DNA from 2 places in the Geodermatophilus sp. Leaf369 genome. Region 2 is predicted to be linked to the other one. Evidence: riboswitches for the same ligand, from Rfam matches in the RefSeq annotation. Region 2 holds a riboswitch; the other holds the start of a gene.

The links. A riboswitch is a leader RNA that binds a small molecule or an ion and turns the genes downstream of it on or off. The one in region 2 is predicted to bind S-adenosylmethionine.
Positions count from the first base shown of each region.
Region 1: linked by a shared signal. The riboswitch ahead of ASG36_RS18515 (hypothetical protein) and the one ahead of ASG36_RS10385 (amino acid ABC transporter permease) in region 2 are both predicted to bind S-adenosylmethionine.

Region 1 covers NZ_LMQA01000004.1:450,598-454,787, forward strand. The annotation lists gene ASG36_RS18500 (bifunctional diguanylate cyclase/phosphodiesterase) at 1-888, opposite strand, end outside; gene ASG36_RS18505 (D-2-hydroxyacid dehydrogenase family protein) at 964-1,911, opposite strand; gene ASG36_RS18510 (hypothetical protein) at 1,932-2,228, opposite strand; gene ASG36_RS18515 (hypothetical protein) at 2,295-2,696, opposite strand; SAM riboswitch class IV at 2,729-2,845, opposite strand; gene ASG36_RS18520 (hypothetical protein) at 2,936-3,376, shown strand; gene ASG36_RS22065 (antitoxin) at 3,419-3,664, shown strand; gene ASG36_RS18530 (hypothetical protein) at 3,648-4,190, opposite strand, start outside.
Region 2 covers NZ_LMQA01000002.1:324,078-328,267, reverse strand. The annotation lists gene ASG36_RS10390 (FAD/NAD(P)-binding domain-containing protein) at 1-1,787, opposite strand, end outside; SAM riboswitch class IV at 2,000-2,111, shown strand; gene ASG36_RS10385 (amino acid ABC transporter permease) at 2,357-3,352, shown strand; gene ASG36_RS10380 (amino acid ABC transporter ATP-binding protein) at 3,349-4,128, shown strand.

The sequences.
Region 1 (4,190 bases), on a different contig from region 2:
CAGCTGGGCCGCGCTCTCCCCCGGCACGTGCTGGGCCACCCCCACCGAGAGCCGCAGGTCGGGGTGCCGGGCGCAGACGCCGCGCACCAGGGCGAGGGCCTCGGTGCCGGCCAGGCCCGGGAGCAGCAGCGCGAACTCGTCGCCGCCGTGCCGGGCCAGCACCGCTCCCGCCGGCAGTGCTGCGCTCCACGCCTCGGCGACCTGGCGGAGCACCTGGTCCCCGGCCTCGTGGCCCTGGGTGTCGTTGACCGCCTTGAACCCGTCCAGGTCCAGCAGCGCGGCCGACATCCGGACGTCGCCCCCCGCGTTCGTCAGCAGTTCCTGCATCGCCTGGTCGAAGCCGCGGCGGTTCCTCAGGTCGGTGAGTGGGTCACGACTGGCCCCCGAGGCGCGCAGCACCAGGCTGCGGGTGACCGTGCCCAGCGCGACGACCACCGCCTGGAGGGCCAACGCGGTGGGCAGGGCGACGTCGCCCTGCACGTGGAGGGAGAGTGTCGCGGCCACCAGGGCGCCCACCAGGTAGGCGGTGCCGACGACGAGGCTGAAGAACAGGTAGCCGACCACGACCACGAACGACATCAACGCGGCGACCACCAGCGCACTGGCCGCGTCCGGCGCCAGCACGACGGCGACGGCGATCAGGACCACCGCGGAGCTGATCGCGACGTGGAAGGCCCAGCGCGGCCAGCCCCGCGCCCACCGGTGGACGACGACCGCGCAGGCGAAGGCCGTGGCGGACAGCGTCAGGAGTGCGACCTCCTGGGCGCCGCGGGTGTCCGCGCCCCAGGTGATGAGCAGTCCGGCCAGCCCGCCGACGACGTAGAAGACGGCGATGGTGCCCGCCATCGCCCGGGGCGTGGCGACCTCGGGCGTGCGGAGCAGCTTCACCGACCCATTTCAGCACCGATCCGGTTCCGCGCCGGGGATGTCAGCGCGGTTCCCCCGGCAGGGTGACGACTGTCGCTACAGCACCCGCACGGGCGCGCCCGACAGCCAGGCCGCGACGTCGGCGACGGCGTCGCGCCAGAAGACCTCGTAGGTGCGCTCGGTGACGTAGCCCAGGTGCGGGGTGAGGACGGCGCGGCGCAGCTCGCGCAGCGGGGAGTCCACCGGCAGCGGCTCGGTGTCGTAGACGTCGAGACCGGCGCCGTGGATCGACCCGTCCCGGAGTGCCGCGACGAGGGCGGCCTCGTCGACGATCGGCCCGCGGCTGGTGTTGACCAGGATCGCGGTCGGCTTCATCAGCGCCAGCTCGGGTGCACCGAGGAGCCCACGGGTGCGGTCGGAGAGCTTGAGGTGGATCGAGACGACGTCCGCCGTGCGCAGCAGCTCGTCCCGCTCGACCCGGCGGACGCCGACCTCGGCGGCGCGATCGTCGGTGAGGTTCTGGCTCCACGCGACGACGTTCATGCCGAAGGCCTGCCCGACCCGGGCGACCGCCGAGCCGAGGTTGCCCAGCCCGATGACGCCGAGGGTGGCGCCGGCGAGGTCGCGGCCGACGGTGTGCTGCCAGCCGCCGGCCCGCATCGAGGCGTCCTCGACCGGGACGTTGCGGGCGACGGCGAGGATCAGCGCCCAGGTCATCTCGGCAGTGGCCGGCCCGTGCGCGCCGGTGCCGGTCACCGCGACGCCGAGATCTCTCGCCGCGTCGAGGTCGATGGCGGCGTTGGCCGCGCCGGTGGTGACCAGCAGGCGGAGGTCGGTGAGCCGCTCGAGCACCTCGCGGGGGAAGGCGGTGCGCTCACGCATGGCGACGACGACGTCGAAGCCGCGGAGCCTCGCCACGAGGGCGTCGGGATCAGCGACGTGGTCGGCGAACGCGACCACCTCTGCCTCGACTGGCAGCGTCGACCAGTCGGCGAAGCGGGCGGCGGCGGACTGGTGGTCGTCGAGGAGCGCGATGCGGTGCACGTGCTCCGGTCTACTCCCGGTCAGCCCCAGCTGCCTGCCCGGGCCGCCGCGGTGTTGGGGTCCTCGTCGACCAGCCGCCACCAGTGACCCCCGACCACGGACTCCTCGTCGCCGTCCTCCCCCGGGTCACCCCGGCGGACGGCGACGCCCATCGACGTGACCACCAGTGCCGCGAGCCCGCAGAACAGCCAGACCGTCGCGATCCCGGCCAGCGCGGGCACGAAGCCGCCGACCAGCAGCGGCGTGAGCACGCCGAAGAGCAGCAGGCGGGGCGAGACGGGGTCGTCTGAGGTGCGGTCGTCGGCGGTGCGGTCCACGGGGTCGGCTCCTGTCGGGGTGGTTCCGCTCGCATCGGCTCGTGGCCGGTGGTTGTTGAGGCGGTCTCACCCGTCGGCGGGAGAGCAGGGGCTGGCTCCCTCACCCGGGAGCCGCACGGAGAACGCGGCCCGGTGGCCTTCGTCGGGCAGGTCGAGCAGCAGCAGGTGGTGCCGCCGGTCCAGGTGCGCGACCGGCCCGTGCCGGCGGACGAGGGCAGCCACCCGCGGGGCGTCGTGGGTGCGGACGCGGAGCAGTTGGTCGCCCGCCGCCACGACCGCGGATTCCCGGTCGACGTCCATCACGACGACGATTTCGCGGGTCTGCGCCTCAGCAGACAACCGGACCTGGATGTGGTGCGGACGGTGACCGGGGGCCTGCCGTGCGCAGTCGGCGAACGACGGCAGGTGCCGCGGGACGGCTGTGTACGGCGGCTCGAAGCGGTCGCCGCGGTGGGTGTCATCAGGCATGGGAGCCCTCTCGCCCGGGGGCGCCGTCGGGCGCCCCACCCTTGCCGACCGCGGACGCGGTCGACCCGGTCTTCTCCCGGAGGCACCTTGTGCGGAGCGAGGTTGCCGGGACAGCAAGCCGGGAGGCTGTGCGCTGTCCGCTCTGGACCTGTTTCTCAGCCTAGGACGGGGGTCCGACAGAAACGCACCCTGTGGACAAGATCATCGCGGTGGCCGCCGTTCGCGCGAGGCTGCCGGGCATGACGACACCGCCGCTGCCCACCGTCCCCGTGACCACCGACGCCGAGCTGACCGAGCGCTGGAAGGGACTGCTCACCCTGGGCGGCCAGCCCGTCCGTCGCTCGCTCTTCCTGACGTGGCTGCGAGCCGACGGCACGATGGTCCCGCTGTGCGTCCCGGTCGAGGACCTCGACGCCGAGCCCGACCGACTGGCCATCGGCAACCTGGTCCAGCTGCACGACGTCGTGGCCGAGTCCGAAGGCGCCGACCGCACCGAGCTGCACCTGGCCATGTGCCTGGAACGTCGCGGCCCGGCCGGGCTGTCCCCCGGCGACGACGCGTGGGTGTCCGCGCTGGAGTCGGTGCTGCGCCATCGGGACGGGCTGGACTGCAGCCTGCACGTGGGGAACGGGCACACGGTGGTGGTCGTGATGCCCCGTCGGTCCTGGCCAGCTGCGTGACGCGTGCCTGCCGAGTCGGTCGTGGGCCCGGAGAATGTCGGGATGGCGACCCTGCACCTGACGAACGTCCCGGAGCACGTCGTCGCGGCGTTGGAGGCGATCGCTGCGGCCGAGCAGACGACGGTGAACGCGGTTGCCGTGCGTGAGCTCGCCGCTGTGCCCGAGCCGACCGGGAGCGCCCGCCTGCTGGTGGCGCTGCCGGACACGGGGCTCTCGGCTCAGGTGCTGCTGGGCGCGATCGCCGACGGCCGACGTCCAGCCGGTGAGGGGCTCAGGTCGGCGGAGTGAGGTAGCGCTGGTGGAAGTCCCGGATCCACCGTCCCGGGGTCGTTCCGGCGATGACAGCACCCACCTCCTCCAGGGTCCTCCGCTCGTAGGTGAGTGCGTCCGACAGGAGCTCGCGGTAGCGCACGTCGGCCGAGACGACCGCCGGGTTGGTGGCGGGTGCCAGGACGACGAACCTCGTCGCGGCCACACGGTCCGGGGCGTCGCCGACCATGGACAGGGCCAGCAGGTGGTCCAGCCACAGCTGGCGCAGCGGCAGGGCACGCAGTGCGGGTGCCTCGGGGTCGGTGAAGACCCCGGACTCTCGGGCGACCTCGCCGTACCGGTCCGACCGGGGTGGACCGGGATCCTGGGTCAGGTCTTCGTGGTACTTCACCTCGATGCCCACGCACGTCGGTCGCCCGGCGGCGTCGACGGCCCGAATGGCGACGTCGAACGCCGAGCGGTTCCCCAGGAACCGGTCGTCCCCTCGACCCGGGGACCACTCAAACTCGATCGTCGTCACGGTGCGCACGAGGTCCGGCCACAG
Region 2 (4,190 bases):
AGCGCGGCGGCCAGCGCGTCGTTCTGGTGGAAGAAGGGCGCGTTCGTGCCCGGCCGGGCGAAGGCGGCGACCTGCGCCCCCGACGTCCAGAACCCGACCGCTGACACCCGCGTCGAAGGAACGCCCTGCGCGGACACCAGCCGGAACCCGGCGTCCACGTGCAGCCGGCCCGAGCCGGCCTGCTCCGCGGCCACCCCGCGCGCCAGCAGCGCACGCAGCAGCGGGTCGGTGGTGCGCCCGACGTCGACGGCCGGCACTCGGGCCTCGACCAGCGCGGTCGCCGTCGTCACCGTGTCGGTGCTCGACGAGCGGGCGACCCAGCGGCCGTCCTCCAGACCCACGACGGTGTCGGCGCCGGTGAACCGGACGAGGCCGGCCTCGGACAGCGCGAGGAGCTCCTCCAGCCGCGGGGACGGCGGGCCGCTGGCGAGGTGGCTGAACAGGTTCATCCACCAGCCGCTGACGTCCTCCCGCTCCGAGCGGGGGGTCAGCCGGCCGGCCCGCACCAGCCCGGCGATGGTCCCGTGGCAGAACAGCAGCGCGGTGAACACCGCCTGGTCGGCGCTGTGTGCGGGGTCGGCGGCGCGGGCGAGGTCGGCGCGGACGTAGCCGCGCACCCACTCCTGGAGCTCCTCGTCGGAGGAGAACCGCGCGCCGGCCAACGGCCGGTCCAGCCGAGCGAGGTCGAACCGGTCGGCGGGGTCGGGGACGGCGGCGGCGACCAGCTCGGTCAGGTCGTCGGTGGCCGCGTACGCCTCGGCGAACTCCGCCCACGGCATCGCGACCCGCTCCGGGTGGGCCCGGAACAGCTCGGTGTGGTGCGCCCAGCCCAGCTCCCGGGCGATCACCGGTCCGAGGTCGGCGCGCAGGTCCAGCTGCCGGTCGCCGAAGCGCGCGGTGAGCGCGTCGGGGGTGAAGAACCGCAGCGGCACCGGCGGGCCGGCCCACGGGTAGCCCAGCTTGGCCTTGTAGGGGGTGCCCCGGCGGGAGCCCACGTGCAGCACCGGCTCGGCACCCGACGGGCGGTAGACCAGCCGGCCGTCGGCGTCCCGCTCGTGCACCCCGCCGCGACCCCCGGTGAGCAGCGTGACCAGGTCGACGAAGGCCAGCCCGGCGCCGCGCACCAGCACGTCCTCCCCCGGCTGGAGCACCGAGAGGTCGAGGTCGGCGGTGTACGCGGTCGGCACGTGGGTCAGTCCGGCCGCGGCGGCGGCGGCGCCGAGGGCGGTCTCCTCGTCGGTGGCCGTGCGGTCCAGGTGCCCCTGGGCGAGCACGACGGTGTCCGCGCGCAGCGTCCCGCCGTCCTCGAGCCGCAGCTCCACACCGTGCGGGTGCTCGACGAGGTCGACGACCCGGGTGGCGTGCCGGTGCAGGGCCAGCCCCGGCACGGCGGCCAGGGAGTCGAGCACCCAGGACAGGTAGGCGCTGACCAGAGTGCGCGGGGGGAAGGTGTCCGAGGTGAGCCGCCGGGCGAGCTCGCCGACCGGACCGGGCAGCCCGACCCCCACCTGCTCGGCCCACTCCCACACCGTGGCCGACGTCACCACCCGCTCGGGCACCGTCACCGAGTCGTCGGGCAGCACGGTCACGTCGCGCACCAGTGAGTTGGCCCACAACAGGTCGGACTGGTCGGTCCGCCAGACCCGACCGGCACCCGGCGGGAACGGGTCGACCAGGTGCACGTCGAGGCGGCGGCCGTCGGCGTGGGCGAGGAGCCGCTCGAGCACGCCGAGGGCGGTGGGGCCGGCCCCGACGAGGGCGACGGTGAGGGAGGACGTGCTGGTCACAGGGGTGCTCCGGAGCTGGAGACGGGCGGTGGGCGCAGGCTCAGGCAGGTCGACAGAGCGCGCTGCCGGTGCGCCGGAGGTCGACGTGCCGACGACGGACGAGCGGCTGGTCGGGCACGGGGACCTCCTCTCCGGGGCGGGCGGACGGATCCATTCTCCACCAAGTCGATCGGATTTGACGACTGAGCGTTCGAGGTCCTAACTTCTCCGCAGGTCCTGAGTACCAGCTGCAAGCCCCGGCTCGCTGGTCGGCAACCCTCCGCTGCGGTGGGGTGCCCCGGGTGACGACCTGGCGACGGCGATCGACTGTCGCAAGCGCAGCCCCGCCTCGTCGGCGGGGGACGAGGAGACGACATGGCCCAGCACTCGACCGCCCTGCGGTCCGCGGGGCGTCCTGCGCTCCTCCTGGTCGGGCGGCCGGTCATCGACCTGGTCCGCACCGACAGCGCGCTCTGTCGCTGACCCGACCGCGCCCCCCTCCCCCGGCCTCTGCCCGGGGACCTCGGACGACCCCTCTCCTGGAGCTCCCCCATGTCCCGACCCCTCCTGCTCGACGCCAGAGGCCCGCGATGACCGCCCTGCAGACCCGCCCGTCGGAGTCCGCCGTCCCACCCGCGGGCACGCCCTACGACCGGTTCACGGTGGTCAAGGCGAGGAACCCCGGCCGCTGGGCGGCCACCGCCGTGGTCGCGGTGCTGCTGGCGATGGTGCTGAACTCGCTGATCACCAACCCGCGGTGGGAGTGGGACGTCGTCCTGGCCTACCTCGGCGAGGTCTCGATCGTCCGCGGGGTCTGGACGACGATCCAGCTCACCCTGATCACCGCGGTGCTCGGGTTCGCCCTGGGCACGGTGCTGGCGCTCATGCGGCTGTCGCGCTCGCCGCTGCTGCGGTCGGTGAGCTGGGGGTACACCTGGATCTTCCGGTCCGTGCCGCTGATCCTGCAGCTGCTGCTCTGGTACAACCTCGCCTACCTGTACCAGACCATCGACCTGGGCATCCCGTTCGGACCGTCGTTCGCCAGCTTCGAGACGCTGTCGCTGATCGACAAGTTCGGCGCCGCGATCCTGGGCCTGGGCCTGCACCAGGCCGCCTACTCCGCCGAGATCGTGCGGGCCGGCATCCTCTCGGTCGACCAGGGCCAGCACGAGGCCGCTGCCAGCCTCGGCATCCCGCGCCGCCGGCAGTCCACCAAGATCGTGCTGCCGCAGGCGATGCGCACCATCGTGCCCACCGCGGTCAACGAGATCATCGGCCTGTTCAAGGGCACCTCGATCGTCTACGTGCTGGCCCTGGGCGAGCTGTTCTACACCGTCAGCGTCATCTACGGCCGCACCCAGCGGGTGCTCCCGATGCTCGTCGTGGCCGCGATCTGGTACATCGTGCTCACCACGGTGGTCACCGTCATCCAGTACTACGTGGAGCGGTACTACGCCAAGGGCGCCGTCCGCACGCTGCCACCGACACCCCTGCAACGGCTGCGCGGCAACCTCACCGCGGGCATCTCCCGGGTACGCCCCACCGGTGCCGCCGCGACCTCCGGCCAGGACCCGGTGACCCGATGACCGCCGTCGAGACCCGTCCCGGTCGCGTCGAGGTGCACGGGGTGCACAAGTCCTTCGGCACGAACGAGGTGCTGCACGGCGTCGACCTCGTGGTCGAACCGGGCAGCGTGACCGTCGTCCTCGGGCCCTCGGGGTCGGGCAAGTCGACCCTGCTGCGGTCGATCAACCACCTGGAGACCGTGGACCGGGGCTTCGTCGCCCTGGACGGCGAACTCGTCGGCTACCGCCGGAAGGGCGACAAGCTGCACGAGCTCAAGGAGAAGGACCTGCTGCGCCAGCGCACCCGGTTCGGCTTTGTCTTCCAGTCCTTCAACCTCTTCCCGCACCTCACCGCGCTGCAGAACGTCACCGAGGCCCCGGTCTCGGCGCAGGGCCGGGACCGGCGCGAGGTGGAGGCCGAGGCACGGGAGCTGCTGGCCCGGGTCGGGCTGGCCGACAAGGCCGACGCACACCCCCGGCAGCTCTCCGGCGGGCAGCAGCAGCGGGTCGCCATCGCCCGGGCGCTGGCCATGAAGCCCGCGGTGCTGCTCTTCGACGAGCCCACCTCGGCGCTGGACCCCGAGCTGGTCGGCGAGGTGCTCGCCGTCATCGCCGACCTGGCCCGCACCGGCACCACGATGATCGTGGTCACCCACGAGATCGGCTTCGCCCGCCAGGCCGCCGACCAGATCGTCTTCATGGACGAGGGCCGCGTCGTCGAGCAGGGCACCCCCGCGCAGGTCCTCGACGACCCGCAGCACGAACGGACCAAGGCCTTCCTGGCCAAGGTCCTGTAGCCCCACCCCCCCAGGTCCCGGACGGCGCGCCCGCGCCGTCCGTCGTAGAAGCACGCCCCGAA